Regions from separate parts of the Tatumella ptyseos genome, predicted to be linked through region 1. Evidence: predicted binding sites of a transcription regulator. Region 1 holds the regulator's gene; each other region holds the start of a gene.
What was found. Region 1 encodes CRP, which controls carbon source genes, mostly activating them, when cyclic AMP is high. Its sites were predicted from a motif close to ATGTGANNNNNNTCACAT; they were not measured.
Positions count from the first base shown of each region.

Region 2: idnO (gluconate 5-dehydrogenase) is a predicted target of CRP. The motif match lies at 1,295-1,312, and genes of this name have one in related genera.
Region 3: aaeR (HTH-type transcriptional activator AaeR) is a predicted target of CRP. The motif match lies at 2,875-2,892, and genes of this name have one in related genera.

Region 1 covers NZ_CP130649.1:72,456-77,587, reverse strand. The annotation lists gene QJR74_RS00400 (LysE family translocator) at 1-35, opposite strand, end outside; gene QJR74_RS00395 (hydrolase) at 82-1,104, shown strand; gene QJR74_RS00390 (YheU family protein) at 1,101-1,316, shown strand; gene QJR74_RS00385 (phosphoribulokinase) at 1,369-2,256, shown strand; gene QJR74_RS00380 (OsmC family protein) at 2,253-2,657, opposite strand; gene crp (cAMP-activated global transcriptional regulator CRP) at 2,946-3,578, shown strand; gene QJR74_RS00370 (YccS/YhfK family putative transporter) at 3,651-5,132, shown strand, end outside.
Region 2 covers NZ_CP130649.1:1,901,035-1,906,166, reverse strand. The annotation lists gene QJR74_RS09035 (DUF4056 domain-containing protein) at 1-454, shown strand, start outside; gene idnO (gluconate 5-dehydrogenase) at 459-1,223, opposite strand; gene QJR74_RS09025 (D-serine ammonia-lyase) at 1,389-2,687, opposite strand; gene dsdC (DNA-binding transcriptional regulator DsdC) at 2,953-3,813, shown strand; TPP riboswitch at 3,932-4,026, shown strand; gene thiM (hydroxyethylthiazole kinase) at 4,060-4,851, shown strand; gene thiD (bifunctional hydroxymethylpyrimidine kinase/phosphomethylpyrimidine kinase) at 4,851-5,132, shown strand, end outside.
Region 3 covers NZ_CP130649.1:2,849,223-2,854,354, forward strand. The annotation lists gene aaeB (p-hydroxybenzoic acid efflux pump subunit AaeB) at 1-1,488, opposite strand, end outside; gene aaeA (p-hydroxybenzoic acid efflux pump subunit AaeA) at 1,501-2,433, opposite strand; gene aaeX (p-hydroxybenzoic acid efflux pump operon protein AaeX) at 2,441-2,644, opposite strand; gene aaeR (HTH-type transcriptional activator AaeR) at 2,910-3,830, shown strand; gene tldD (metalloprotease TldD) at 3,853-5,132, opposite strand, start outside.

The sequences.
Region 1 (5,132 bases):
AAACCAAATAATGAGAGAAAAAGACTGAGTTCCATAAAAGTACCATCATCCAGATTAACCTTTGAAACTATACAGTGAGTTATGGATCAGACAAGCCCTGAGAACCTGAATAATTATCATAATGACGAGAATGATTTCACCCCTATTCGTTGTTTGAGAAATGCACATATTCAGACTCTATTACCCAGAATCTTACGCCGTATGGTCCGTATCAAACCTGTTTGGCAGCGTCTAGAGCTACCCGATGGGGACTTTGTCGATCTCGCTTGGAGCGAAGATCCAATGTTGGCAAAACATAAGCCACGCGCGGTTATTTTTCATGGCCTAGAAGGCAGTGTAAAAAGTCCTTACGCTCATGGCCTACTCGCCTCTTTTCAACAGAAAGGATGGTTAGGAGTGGTCATGCACTATCGCGGCTGCAGTGGCGAGCCAAATCGATTAAAGCAGAGCTACCACTCGGCGGATATCGAGGATGCTAGTTATTTTCTTCGTTGGATGAAAGAGAAGTTGGGGCCAGGCTGGACTTCCGCAACCGGGTTCTCCCTAGGTGGAAACATGCTTGCTTGTCTTATGGGAAGCCAAGGGGACGAGTGCCTGCTCGATGCGGGAGTAATAGTTTCAGCGCCACTCATGCTTGAGCCCTGTAGCGTCAAAATCGAAGATGGCTTTTCGCGTTTTTATCAGCATTATTTATTAACACGTTTGAAAAAAAGTCTACGCCGTAAACTAAAGGCGCATCCACATCTCTTTTCAATTGCTCCGGGTGAACTTAAGAAGATAAAAAAGCTTCGCGAGTTTGACGATAAGATTACCTCTCGTATTTATCATTTTTCTGATGCTTTAGACTATTACCGACAAGCTAGTGGTATGCCTTGGCTTGCGAGTATTACTAAACCACTATTAATTATTCATGCGGCAGATGACCCCTTTATGACTGACGATGTTATCCCTTTACCTGAACAGCTTTCACCAACGATTGACTATCAGTTAAGTGAATATGGTGGACATGTTGGTTTCGTTACGGGTAGCTTGTTTAAGCCAGTAATGTGGCTTGAACAACGTATTCCTCAGTGGCTTTCAACACAATTGGATACGCCATCATGATCATACCTTGGCAAGAACTCCCGACAGAAACGTTACAGAGCGTCATCGAGTCCTTTGTATTACAAGAAGGAACAGATTATGGTGAGCAAGAGAAAACCTTGTCCGAGAAAGTTGCTGATATTACCCGGCAACTTAAAGCAGGGGAGATCGTCATTGTTTGGTCGGAATTACATGAATCAGTCAGCCTCCGTGCTGCACGAGATATACGCTGAAGGATAACTGTACGCCGTAGTTGTCGCCCCCTCACCCGCTAAGGAGACCATTATGTCAGCCAAACATCCCATTATTGCTGTAACAGGTTCAAGCGGTGCCGGGACAACGACAACTAGCCTAGCCTTCCGGAAGATCTTCCAACAGCTAGGTATTCAAGCCGCTGAAATTGAGGGAGACAGTTATCATCGCTACACTCGACCAGAAATGGACGTTGCCATCCGTAAAGCGAGAGATTTAGGGAAACACATTAGTTATTTTGGTCCTGACGCTAACGACTTTTTACTGTTAGAACAGACATTTAAGCAATACTCTGAAACTGGCTCCGGCCGTTCTCGTAAATATCTCCATACCTACGATGAAGCCGTCCCTTGGAAACAAGTTCCCGGAACCTTCACACCATGGCAAGCGCTCCCTGAAAAGACAGATGTTTTATTCTACGAGGGATTACATGGCGCGGTGGTTACTGAAGAGCATAACGTTGCCGATTTAGTGGATTTGTTAGTCGGAGTCGTACCCATTGTAAACTTAGAATGGATTCAGAAGTTAATACGAGATATGCAAGAGCGGAGTCATTCTCGCGAAGCAGTAATGGACTCAGTGATTCGCTCTATGGAAGATTACGTTAACTACATCACGCCGCAGTTCTCTCGTACCCACATTAACTTTCAGCGCGTCCCGATGGTCGATACCTCTAACCCCTTTGCGGCTCATGCGATTCCTTCAATGGATGAGAGCTTAGTGGTGATCCATCTTCGCGGTGTGGAAGAGATTAACTACCCTTATCTCCTCGCCATGATCCAAGGATCTTTTATCTCCGCCATGAACACCTTGGTAGTCCCCGGCGGAAAAATGGGCTTGGCGATGGAACTTATCTTGACACCAGTCATTAAAAAACTAGCTGAAAAGCGCCAACAGACCTTGTTAACAAGCCAATGCTAAACGATAACTATCTCGTGACTATGGGTGATTTCTACTGCTTGTTCCAACATAAGTGCTACTGAGCAGTATTTTTCCGCGGAAAGGGAAACCGCCCGCTCGACCACTTTATCGGTCAATGTCTTTCCCGTCACAATGAAATGCAGATTAATGTGGGTGAAAAGTCGCGGCGCCTCATCACGGCGAGTTGAGGTTAATTTAACTTCACATCCTAGAACCTCATGGCGACCTTTTTCTAATATCGACACCACATCAATTGCACTACAAGTTCCCGCCGACATTAGGACCATTTCCATTGGGCTCGGTCCTTTTTCGCCGCGATTACCATCCATGACGACTTGGTGCCCTGAAGCCGATTCTGCGACAAAACAAAGCCCATCGACCCACTTTACTTTCGCTTCCACTCCTATGCCTCCGGTTTCAGAATTTGTAAGCTAAGATACTCTGAGGTGGATTAATTCGCAAACCTCTCATTTGGACTCATACAATACAAGACAGTGACGCTAACCTGTGCTAAAAACAGGGAAAGGATTATTTATTTCGTTAATCCCAAGATAAAATACCTCGGAATAGGCTAAGGTACTTTTATCGCCCAATAAAAAAAGAAATGGCACTTGATGCTTTCATAAGGGTCACAAAAGTGGCTCACCCTGGTTTCATCCAGGTTCGATTACAATAGAGGATAGAAGCGAATGGTTCTTGGTAAACCACAAACAGACCCTACATTAGAATGGTTCCTCTCCCATTGCCATATTCATAAGTATCCGTCAAAAAGCACCTTGATCCATCAAGGTGAAAAAGCAGAGACGCTTTATTACATTGTTAAAGGTTCTGTCGCGGTACTGATTAAAGATGAAGAAGGCAAAGAGATGATCCTTTCTTACCTTAATCAGGGCGATTTTATTGGTGAGCTTGGCTTATTTGAAGAAGGACAAGAGCGTAGTGCTTGGGTCAGAGCTAAGTCCGCGTGTGAAGTCGCTGAAATTTCCTACAAAAAATTTCGCCAATTGATACAGGTAAATCCGGAAATTCTTATCCGCCTTTCAGCACAGATGGCACGACGCCTACAGGTCACTTCAGAGAAAGTCGGTAACTTAGCCTTCTTGGACGTCACCGGTCGTATTGCGCAAACTCTGCTGCATCTTGCTCACCAACCCGATGCGATGACGCACCCTGATGGGATGCAAATAAAAATTACCCGTCAAGAAATTGGGCAGATCGTCGGATGTTCACGCGAAACCGTTGGACGCATTCTCAAGATGTTAGAAGATCAAAACCTAATTTCGGCCCATGGTAAAACTATCGTAGTGTACGGCACACGCTAATCGGTGCAGAAGGCAGGGAGCTACCCTGCCTTTTACCGATCACTATCATTCATATAACAAATTGCAGTGGCAATGCTACGTCGACTTATTTATCACCCTGAAGTAAATTATGCTTTCCGCCAAACGTTAGTGCTCTGTCTACCGATCGCACTAGGCTGGCTGTTAGGCGATCTCCACTCAGGCTTACTTTTTTCTTTAGTCCCATCCTGCTGTAATCTGGCTGGATTAGATACTCCACATAAACGCTTTTTTAAACGTCTCGTCGTGGGGGGATTACTTTTCGCCTGCAGCAGCTTTTTGCTTCTTTGGTGTTTAGCGCAGCACTATCCCTTACCGCTCTTTCTATTCGCGTTACCATTAATCATCGGGGTGACGGGGGAGATTAGTCCATTACACGGCCGGCTCTTACCTGCCTCACTGGTGGCAGCTGTGCTGTCGATTAGCCTAGCTGGACGCATGCCGATATGGGGCCCTCCCTTACTCTATCTAGGTGGGACAGTTTGGTATGGCGTGTTCAATTGGGCTTGGTTTAAGTTCTCGCAAGCTCAGCAACTTCGTGAAACACTCAGTTTGCTTTATCGCGAATTGGGAAACTACTGCGAGCATAAATATCACCGTATCTTTAGTGCAGATGACTCTCCCGAAAGCTTACAGGACCTTCTCAAGCGCCAACAGAAAGTGATTGACCTGATTACTCAATGCTATCAACAATTACATATGTTACCGGCAGCGAGAAACCGTAATGACCGGTTCCTGATTCGCTATTTTTTGATGGCTCAAGATATTCAAGAGCATATTACGATTAGCTTGAATCAGCCGGAGGAAATCAAAAAACTTTGCCACGATAGTTTTGGTAGGGAAATTTTAAATTGGAATGCGAATACTGTCACGGCACAACTCCACCGCTTAGCTGACGATATTTTATACCACCAATTTGTGAAGCCTTTTTCAATGAGTAAGCAAATTTCAGCATTGGAAAAACTGGCTCAACAATTTCCCCACAATCCGGTCCCCCAATTTTGCTTTTATCACTTTACGCGAATTGCTCGAGTCTTACAGAATGAGAAACCTCTGTATCAACGTGACCTGATGCGCGATAGGCAGCGCCGTTTACCTTTATTACCCGCCTTAAAAAGTTATTTATCGCTGAAATCAACTGCCTTACGTTCCGCTGCACGTTTCTCGATCATGTTGATGTGTGGTGGAATCGTCGGTATAGCGCTCAATATGCCCAAACCTTATTGGATTTTGATGACTATCGTATTCGTGAGTCAAAATAACTATAGCGCTACACGGGTACGTATACAGCACCGGGCATTAGGAACTTTTGCTGGATTAATCATTGCGGCAATTACCCTCAATCTCCATGCACCTGAGTCTTGGATACTAATCATCATGTTACTGATTACCTTTTTCAGTAACTTGTTCAATCGCCAATATTATGGCTGGGCGACGATTGGATTTACGGTGACGGCAGTTTATTCACTGCAACTGCTTTCCTTAAACGGGCACCAATTTCTTGTTCCTCGTTTATTAGATACCTTACTCGGCTGC
Region 2 (5,132 bases), 1.4 Mb from region 1:
AGCTGCTTCGTTACTGCTGCAGGGGGAGGGGAGCGATATTAACCATTATAATTCTGGAGCGACCGCGATTATCACGCAAGCCCTTGATCAATTGGGGGCAGTCTCGAAACAGGCCACGGCACAACACTTTGACCGATTGGACGGACAATGGTGGGATAGCCAACGTCGGGTACCGAATAAATGGTTAGTGCGGCATCGAAATTACCTAACGAGCAATGCACGACGCCCTAGTGAGGTTCCTGAGGAACCTGAAGCGAACCACGCATTAGCCTTACCTGAGCAGGTGGCCGGGATCACTTTAGACAAAGTCGCCGCACTGGAATTGGTACCGATTAAGGCTTCTAAACGGCTGCCTGCTGTGAGCGGGAAGCTTACCCGTGAAGATTTCCAGCGCTTAGCGGAGCAGGCTGAAGCCGAAGACGCTCAACAACGACCTGCTCTTAACGGCGAATGAAGAGTTACACCGCGACGCGCATACCGCCATCAACAAACAGCAGATGACCATTGACGAAGTCGGAGGCTTTTGAGGAGAGGAATACCGCGGCACCAATCAACTCTTCAGGGTTACCCCAGCGGGCGGCTGGGGTACGTTTGGTTAACCAATCGGTAAAGGCTTGATCATCGACTAAGGCCTGAGTCATCTCTGTAGCGAAATAGCCGGGAGCGATGCCGTTAACCTGAATATTATAGCGCGCGAGCTCCACACACATTCCCCGTGTCAGCATGGTGACTGCACCCTTTGAGGCGGCGTAGGGGGTAATGGTGTCGCGCCCTAATTCGCTCTGCATCGAGCCAATATTAATAATTTTACCGGCTTTACGCTTTGCCATATAGCGAGCAACGGTTTGTGATACCAAAAAGACGGCAGTTTGGTTAACCGCAATGACATCGTTCCAATCCTGTTCGGCAAATTCTAGAAAAGGACGACGGCGTTGAATCCCAGCGTTGTTAATCAGGATATCGATTTGCCCTAAAGTCGATTCAATGTGCTCAATGGCCTCAGCTACTTTTTGGGAGTCAGTCACATCGAAGGCCACTGCATGAGCGCTATAACCGAGTGCACGGAGTTTGGCTGCTGCACTTTCGGCCCCTGCCTGCTGCGTGGCGTTAATAATGACCTCCGCACCCGCTTCCGCTAACCCTTTTGCCATAAGGAAGCCAATTCCACGTCCTGAACCGGTGATCAGTGCGCGTTTAGTTGTTAGCGAGAAGAGTTGGCTCATGCAAGTTTTCCTTATTCATCATTAAGTAAAAATTAATTGAGGCTTATTTAGCGAAATTAACCCCGCTGTTAATGTGATCTATATCACTCTTTTCTTATTTTACAAATTGATGATACGTAAAGCGTGCGCTAGGTAAGCTTTCTCCCTATACGCTAGCGCGAGGTGTTAAGAATAGGGCAGGTTACCCAAGGCGAGATAACGTTGCATTTCTTCCTCTGGTACCATACTGCCACCGGTGGCCCAAACCAGATGCGTCGTAGTATTTAACGTCGAGGGATCCTTACCGATCCATAATGGGCCTTGCATACCGGCTAAGGCTGAAGGTTCGAGTTGAACGCTTTCGCTATGATCGAGCAGCCGTTGTAAGTCAGAGAGTCGTTGATCGCTCAGTGTATAACAGCCATCAATTAGCGACGCCATTGCCCGCCCAACGAATCCCGATGCGCGGCCGACAGCCAAGCCATCGGCAATGGTGTGGTTGTCGAGGCCAATATCTTGTACCGAGATTGCCTCGTGGTAGCCAGTACTTAGCCCTAGCAGCATACAGGGTGAGTGTGTCGGCTCAGCAAAATAACAGCGAACGGCATCGCCAAAGGCTAACTTCAGCCCAAATGCTACGCCGCCCGGCCCGCCTCCCACACCACAAGGTAAATACACGCAAAGGGGATGAGTCTCATCGACAGTGACCCCTAGTGCCGCTAACTGCGCGGGTAAGCGTAATCCGGCGACGGCATAACCGAGAAATAGGGTAGAAGAATGCTCATCATCAATAAAGAAACAGTAAGGATCCTCTGCCGCCGTTTGTCGGCCCTGTTCAACCGCAACGCTATAATCGTTCTGGTGTTCGACAACCGTAACGTGGTGCGCCCTGAGTCGCTGTTTTTTCCACTCGCGGGCATCGGATGACATATGCACGATCACTTGAAAGCCTAAGGTTGCCCCCATAATCCCGATGGATAAGCCGAGATTTCCGGTCGATCCTACCGCTATTTTATAGCGACCCAATAATTGTCGAAATTGGGGGGTGAGTAGTCGACGGTAATCGTCCTGTTCGCTAAATTCCCCTGATTCCAGCGCCAGTTTTTCTGCCAAGACTAATACTTCGTAAATGCCCCCTCGGGCTTTAATCGATCCGGAGATCGGCAGGTGACTATCCTTTTTAAGCCAGAGCTTACCGGGTAAGTGACCTTGTTGTGCTAAGGCCTGCTGCATGACGGGGATGCCAACAATATCCGACTCAATAATTCCCCCACGCGCCCGGCTTTCTGGGAAGGCCTCGGCAATCAAGGGGGCAAAGCGTTGCAGTCGCTCGGCCGCATCCTGAACATCCGCTAAGGTAAAGCCTACGCGTTTCAACCCCTCGCTGGCAGGCAGTCGTTGCGGGTTATGCCAAAATAAAGGGGTCTGGGTTGAGAGCTGCTGAACAACCTTATTGTTATTCAGAGCGGGGTATTTATCCGTCATCGTTTTATTCACTTATTCTACACCTAGCGTTAGTCGGGGCGTGGTGACTTACCTTTGAGAGGCAGCATACTGTTGTAACCGGTAAGCTGACAAGTGATCGCTTTTCAGCCTAGGGTGAGGACAAATCATGTGAACCTATTATGAATTTATTGCATTATGGCCGCCTAGTGCCTAGGTCACATAAAACCTAGGCGTTGATCATGAGGCTACTATTCTGAACAGTTTTCAAGCAGGTCAGCTTAACCGCTTACAAACCTTCGCCTTGGTGGCGGAAAAAGGCTCTATTGCTGTAGCCGCAAGAATACTCTGCTTAACGCCCAGCGCCGTCAGTCACCGTATTCGTCATTTGGAGCATGAGCTCAACTTGCCGCTTTTTACTCGCTCGCACCGCAAAATTACCTTAACAACTGAGGGGGCTCGCCTTTTCCAGAAAATAACGCATTCTTTCGATTTACTGAATAAAGAGCTGCTTTCTCTAAAACACCAAGGAGTAGAAGGGCGCTTGAGTCTCTATACTCGCCCCTCTTTTGCGCAGGCATGGCTCGTTCCCCGGCTGAGTGATTTTTTAGACCGATATCCTGGTATCGAAGTTTGCCTCTCAACGGGCAATGACCCTATCCAGTTGGATGAGCTCGGCGTCGATATTGCTATCAATTTCGGCCAGCTTAATCTACCCGGGCTTGTCTGTACGCCATTGATGAACGAATCCATGACACCGGTTTGCTCAGCCTATTATGCTGACAAGTTTGGATTAGTGAATCATCCTGAGCGATTAAAAGAATGCCGCTTATTACACGACCATAAAGCATGGGAGACGAATAGCGGTGACCATGAGTGGCAGCAGTGGACAGAGGCCTTCGATATTAGCTTAGCGGCGGCCTCTCATCTCTATTGCGATCAAATGGCGTTATCGGTTACCGCCGCACTCCATCATGGTGGCGTTGCCATGGGGCGGATGCGTTTACTCGAAGATAGTCTTCAATCAGGTAACTTGGTGGCCCCCTTTCCCGATAAGATTTTAGTAAGCCCTTATGGCTACGCGTTATATACACAGCAAGGTACCCATTGGCCTAAGGTTAAACTGTTTATGGCGTGGATAGCCGAGCAAGCGGGTGTCATAGGATGAGACGGGATTGGGGATCGCTTTGTACGTTATACGCATTTTATTCGACAGCCCCAGACGACAGTTTCCTTGCACCGATACACAACATCTCTTAAGCTGGTCAGTTATAGAGAAACGCTTTCTCTTCGACTCGGGGTGCCTACTTAATCAGGCTGAGAAATACCCGTACTACCTGAACTGGATAATGCCAGCGTAGGAAAGTCACTCGCCTCCTTGGGGGCTGTCTTTCTACCGCCGGTGGGAGACAATATGCCCACAAATACCGCTATACCTGAGCTTGATGCAGCCATTGCCCAACAGGCTATCGCTCAGCTTGCCGAGCATCCCCCCCTCATTCACTGTATCACTAACACAGTCGTACAAAATTTTACTGCCAATCTGCTGCTTGCGGCTGGGGCGATTCCAGCGATGATTATTGATCCGAGTGAATGCCAAGAATTTGCGCAGATCGCCGATGGGCTGTTAGTGAATGTGGGTACTCTTCACCATGAACACTGCCCTACTTATTACCATGCCGCGGAAAATGCTAATCGTTTTGGTAAGCCTTGGGTACTGGATCCAGTGGCTGTCGGAGGCTTAACGCTGCGGACCGAATTTTGTCGCAAATTACTGTCGTTAAATCCGAGCGTAATTCGCGGCAATGCCTCGGAAATCAGCGTGTTAGCGGGTGAGTCGGCGGGTGGCCGAGGGCCAGAAACGCAACTCAGCGCCGATCAGGCACTCGACGCCGCGCAAAAACTGGCGATAACGATTGAGGGCATAGTGGTGGTCACCGGGGAAGTGGACCTGATCACTGATGGGGATCGGACCCTTGGGGTTTCAGGAGGTTCGGTGCTCGCGACTCGGGTGACGGGGGCCGGTTGTGCATTGTCGGCACTCTGTGCGGCTTTCGCCTCGTTAGAGGGGGACAGGCTTAGTAACGTGGCAAGTGCATGCTGGATGCTATCACGGGCGGCTGAGTTCGCGGCCCGACAGGCAGCGGGCCCAGGAACCTTTGCGCTGCATTTACTAGACGGTCTTGCGCAGCAGAAGGAGGCATAATGAGCCCTTATAATATTCTAACCATTGCGGGAACTGACCCTTCGGGTGGCGCGGGGATCCATGCTGATTTAAAAACCTTCAGTGCGTTGGGAGGGTATGGCGCGAGCGTTATTACTGCTTTAGTGGCGCAAAATACCTGCGGTGTACAAGGTATTTTTCCTGTGACGGCTGAATTTGTTGGCCAGCAGTTAGACTCGGTCCTCAGTGACCTTGACATTGCCAGTGTAAAAATGGGGATGTTACATCATCAAGGGATCATTGAGCAGGTAGCGGCAAGCTTG
Region 3 (5,132 bases), 440 kb from region 1:
TATCACCATCAATGATAGGAAACACCCTATCATTTGACCTAAAGCGTTATCTAAAAAGGATTCTATTGGAAATGTGATGGGATTACTTAACACAATAACATTCAGTGTCCCCACAAATCCTCCCAAGGCTCCTACTTGGCGGCGCTGTATCAGAACTCCCGCAACAAAAGCGAGCGCGCCAATTATCAGGCAAAGCAAGAAGACGCTTTGTTGGGTATTAGGCATCAGATAGGCATAGTACAGAAGGCCGATAGGGAACGCGGCGGTCATCCCATAGAGGAAATCTTTTGCCATCATCAATGGGTTAGGAATTCGCATAGCCAATGCGGTAACCACCGCTAACATGATCATACAACCACTACCAGCATTCCAACCCGAATAGAGCCAGAATAGAACTCCCGAAAATGTCGCGACAAAGGTACGAATACCGTTGATCATCGCATGATGCGTTTCCGCTGATTTAGGCGTAACAAGCACTTCTCGGCGGAGAATAGCTTCTTCTGTACCATTAATTTTAACGTTACTCCGAATACCTTTCGATAATAGAAGGTATTCTGATGCTGCACTCACCCATGTTGACAGGGCTAAGGGAACGGATTCTGCAGGGTATTCGCTGAATAATTTACGCAATTCACGAACTTTGGCTCGTAGGCCGCCAATAGTCTCAACTTTTTGTTCAATAACCTCGACAAAGGCGCTTGAGAGATATTCAGGGTGTGCTTGAAGATTAAGATAGGTCTCCGTCGAATGAGTAATCATCGTTAAGGAGAGCGTGTTAAGCATTTTTAACCGACGGCTACTGTTCTGCCAATGCGAGGATTCCATTTTTAACTGGCTACGCATCCCACTAAAAGCGCTACTCCGAGCGACTAAACTACTCCACGCTTTATCAACGTCTTCTTTCTCAGCTCGACCCACACATAACTGCAGCAATTGATATTGTGCTAAGAGCAGTTGGTCAACCTCTTGGTCAATCACCCGCTTAATTGATCGAGGAGAGAAAAAAGTGTCGGCTAAGATCGCACAAAGTATACCGATAAAAATCTCACTACACCGTTCAACGGCTAAGCGTGGCATTAGCTCCATGGAACCTGATGCATTAGATGAAATAATAATGATTAGTGCTGTATAGCCGGCCAAGCCGAAAGCGTAGGAGTTATCGACTTTAACCAGTGATGAGATCCAGACACAGAACCCCGCCCAAAGGCAGCTTAGAAACAGCATAATCATCGGCGCTCTAATGGTCGTCATTACGATCGCTAGCGCCGCAATACAGCCTAAAAAGGTACCAATGATACGAAGCAATCCACGGTAACGTAATGCCCCAGAATAAGGATCCCCCCCTGCCGCAAAGGCTTGTCCGCCTGCGACAATACCGGCAGTCATCACTGCCCAACGTGGGGTTTCTAAATTAAAATAGAAACCAAGTAACATCGCTAACAGTACAGCAAAGGTGAGTTTAACTGGGAAGCGTAAGAACTGAATCATACCGCCTCCAAATTATCCAAATTCGCGTAGTCGATTAGTCAACTTTTCTAAGGGAGAGGGCTCACGGTCTTTACGATCTTTCTCGCCTGTAATGATGACCGTCGCCGTTGTTCCCGCTGGGAAGCGATTAGCCACTTGCTCGTCCAAGTGGATGCGAACAGGTACACGTTGGGCTAAACGAACCCACTCTAAGTTAGAATCGACACTCGCCATTCCTTTACTATCGTTACTACTGCTACTGTTAGTGACCCCTGCGGCAACGCTTTCAACGGTCCCACGCAGTTTTAAATTACTGCCAAGGGGAGTAATTTCAGCCCGTAAACCCGGACGTACTGCATGCAATTTAGTCTCTTCAAGATAAGCCGTAACATAGAAGGTGTGATCTTTGACTAACGCAACGGCAACTGAACCTCGACTAATAAATTCACCACCATAGACATTTAAGTTGGTGATCCAGCCATCGGCGGGAGCCTTAACCGTTGCTCTAACTAAATCAATTTGTGCCAGATCACGTGCCGCGGCCGCTTTGGCCAGCTGATGTTCACTTGTTTGTAGATCATTGTTCGCTTGCTCTACCGCTTCTCGGGATAATGCTACGGTACTCAACTGGTTACGTCTTGCCGCTTCGCGCCGTTTCTCAGCAACGACGGCTTGATAATAATCCACATCAGCTTGAGCTTCATCTAATGCTTCTTTAAAACGCGGACGGTCAATTTCAAAGAGAACATCACCTTGCTTAACATACTGATTATCGTGGATATTTACATGTGTAATCAACCCCGTAACGTCAGGCGCGATAGCAACGACATCAGCGGAAAATTTTGCGTCGCGTGTCCAAGGGGATTCGGTGTAGTACACCCATGTACGAAAAACAATCACAATGGCGATGATGACTAACACAACAGTTATCGCGTAGCGGGCCACTTTTTTTATTAACGTTTTCACTGAAACCTCAAACTATTAGACTCGAAACGAGATAAAACACACAGCAGTAAAGTGCAGTATTCACCAGCGAAGGGTGCCAAACTAAATCGTAGATACCTGTTGGGGTTAGCACTTTTTTCACTAGCCAAAACACAATGAGAGATAAGATAAGCTCAACAAAAATAGGTGGAAATGAGAGCCCAAATATCACCAAAACTGGATGCACACTCATGTAAAATCCTTTAACACATTAGCCAGCGAGCCACTAGGCATGGGTTACTGGAAAGCTATAAGATCCATAATGGTGACTTACTTGGTTAAAAGGTAACGAAAGTTGTACCATTGTCCCTCAGGGACCGAACCAAAAAATCACTAAAGATAGAGACGACGATGCGAGAATAGAGAAATAAACTTCTATTTATAGCGCTATAGTAACTTGTCTTAGCGTGCATTTTCTATATTTTGTGAACTAAATCACTTTTAACTCAGAGTTAATAATGGAACGATTAAAACGAATGGCTGTGTTTGCTAAAGTTGTCGAACAAGGCTCATTCACTGCCGTTGCGCAGCAGATGCAGGTTAGCGTTTCTTCAATCTCACAAACTATCTCTCGCTTAGAGGATGAGCTCAATATTAAGCTCCTCAATCGTAGTACTCGACGTATCGGTATGACTGAAGCGGGAAAAATTTATTACTTGGGTTGCCAACGAATGCTTAACGAGGCGACTCGAGTTCATGAGCAGTTATTCGAATTCAATAATACGCCAGTGGGGACCTTACGTATCGGTTGTAGTACGACCATGGCGCAGAACGTTCTTGCTCCTATCGCGATGAAGCTATTGTCAGATTATCCAGGATTAGAGATTGACCTCATTACCGATAATCCCACCCCAGATTTGATTACACATGGATTAGATTTGGTACTCAGAACGGGTCATTTGGAAAATTCTACGCTTTTCTCTCGTCAGATAGGCGCCATGCCAATGGTGATTTGCGCCAGTAAAGAGTATCTCAGCCAAATCTCTCTTCCCACCCATCACAGCGAACTGGCGTCACTCTGTTGGCTAGAGTATACCTTGTCCCCTTATAACGAAATGGAACTCACCACTCCAGATGGTGAACTCATTCACTTATCCCTAAGCGGACGTTTCGCCACCAATGACCCACAGACTTTGGTACATTGGCTTAAATCTGGCGCAGGCATCGCTTATATGCCGATGATGTGGATAATGGATGAGGTTAAGCAGGGGAATATTCGTATACTCCTGCCCGACTATAGTTCGAAGCCGCGCCCCGTCCATGCGCTGTATACCGAAAAAGATAAATTGCCGCTGAAAGTCCAAATTTGTTTATCTTTACTCGCTGACTATTTCAAGGAAATGGCCACGCGTTACGAGCTATTTTTGAGCAAAAGGTAGCATTACGCTACCTTTTACTAACTTAGGCCGTACCGCCCACCGTCAAGCGGTCGAGTTTTAAGGTAGGCTGACCAACACCGACCGGCACACTTTGCCCCTCTTTACCACATACACCAACGCCTTTGTCAAGCGCAAGGTCGTTACCAACCATTGAGATTTGCTGCATGGCTTCAATCCCTGAACCAATCAAGGTTGCCCCTTTAACCGGAGAGGTGATCTTACCTTTCTCAATTAAATAGGCTTCTGAGGTCGAGAAAACAAATTTTCCTGAGGTAATGTCTACTTGACCGCCACCAAAATTAGGCGCGTAAATCCCATAGTCGACACTTTCAATAATTTCTTGCGGGGTAGATTGACCCGCTAACATATAAGTATTGGTCATCCTTGGCATGGGAAGATGCGCATAGGATTCTCGACGACCATTTCCTGTTGGCGGGAGCCCCATCAAGCGCGCATTCAGTTTGTCTTGGATGAAGCCTTTCAATATGCCCTTTTCTATTAGCACATTGTATTGTCCGGGGACACCTTCATCATCAATCGCGATCGAGCCCCGTAGACCACTCAGGGTACCATCATCAACCACGGTACACAGTTCCGAGGCGACTGGCTGTCCCATTTGACCACTGAACATAGAGGTCCCACGACGGTTGAAGTCACCTTCCAAACCATGACCTACTGCCTCGTGCAGTAACACTCCAGGCCACCCTGCACCTAAGACAACAGGTAATGCCCCGGCTGGGGCGGCGATAGCAGAAAGATTCACTAAGGCCATTCTTACCGCTTCTTTTGCCCAGCCGTCACAGCGCGTCTCACCCTGCTCATCAAGTAAGAAGAATTCGTAGCTGGTCCGTCCACCGCCGCCGCACGAACCATGTTCGCGTTTCCCTTGGTCTTCTACCTGAACACTAATCGATAAGCGTACCAAAGGTCGAATATCCGTAGCAAAGGTACCGTCTGTCGCGGCAATCAGGACTTCTTCATAAACACCAGATAAGTGAGCACTTACCTCTTGAACGCGAGGATCGGCATCGCGCGCGACGCGGTTCACCCGATGTAATAACGCAATTTTGTCTTCGCGGGTCAGACTGTCTAATGGGTTAATCGCGGGATACAAGGTTTTATGGTCAACCGCCGCTAAGGTTCTGACTTTACCATCCCCTTGCTCTTGTACAATACTACGTGCAGCCCCAGCACTTTGTTCCAAGGCCTTTAACGTTAATTGGTCTGCATAAGCAAACCCCGTTTTCTCGCCACTTATCGCACGAATACCGACTCCTTGGTCTATATGCCAAGAGCCTTCTT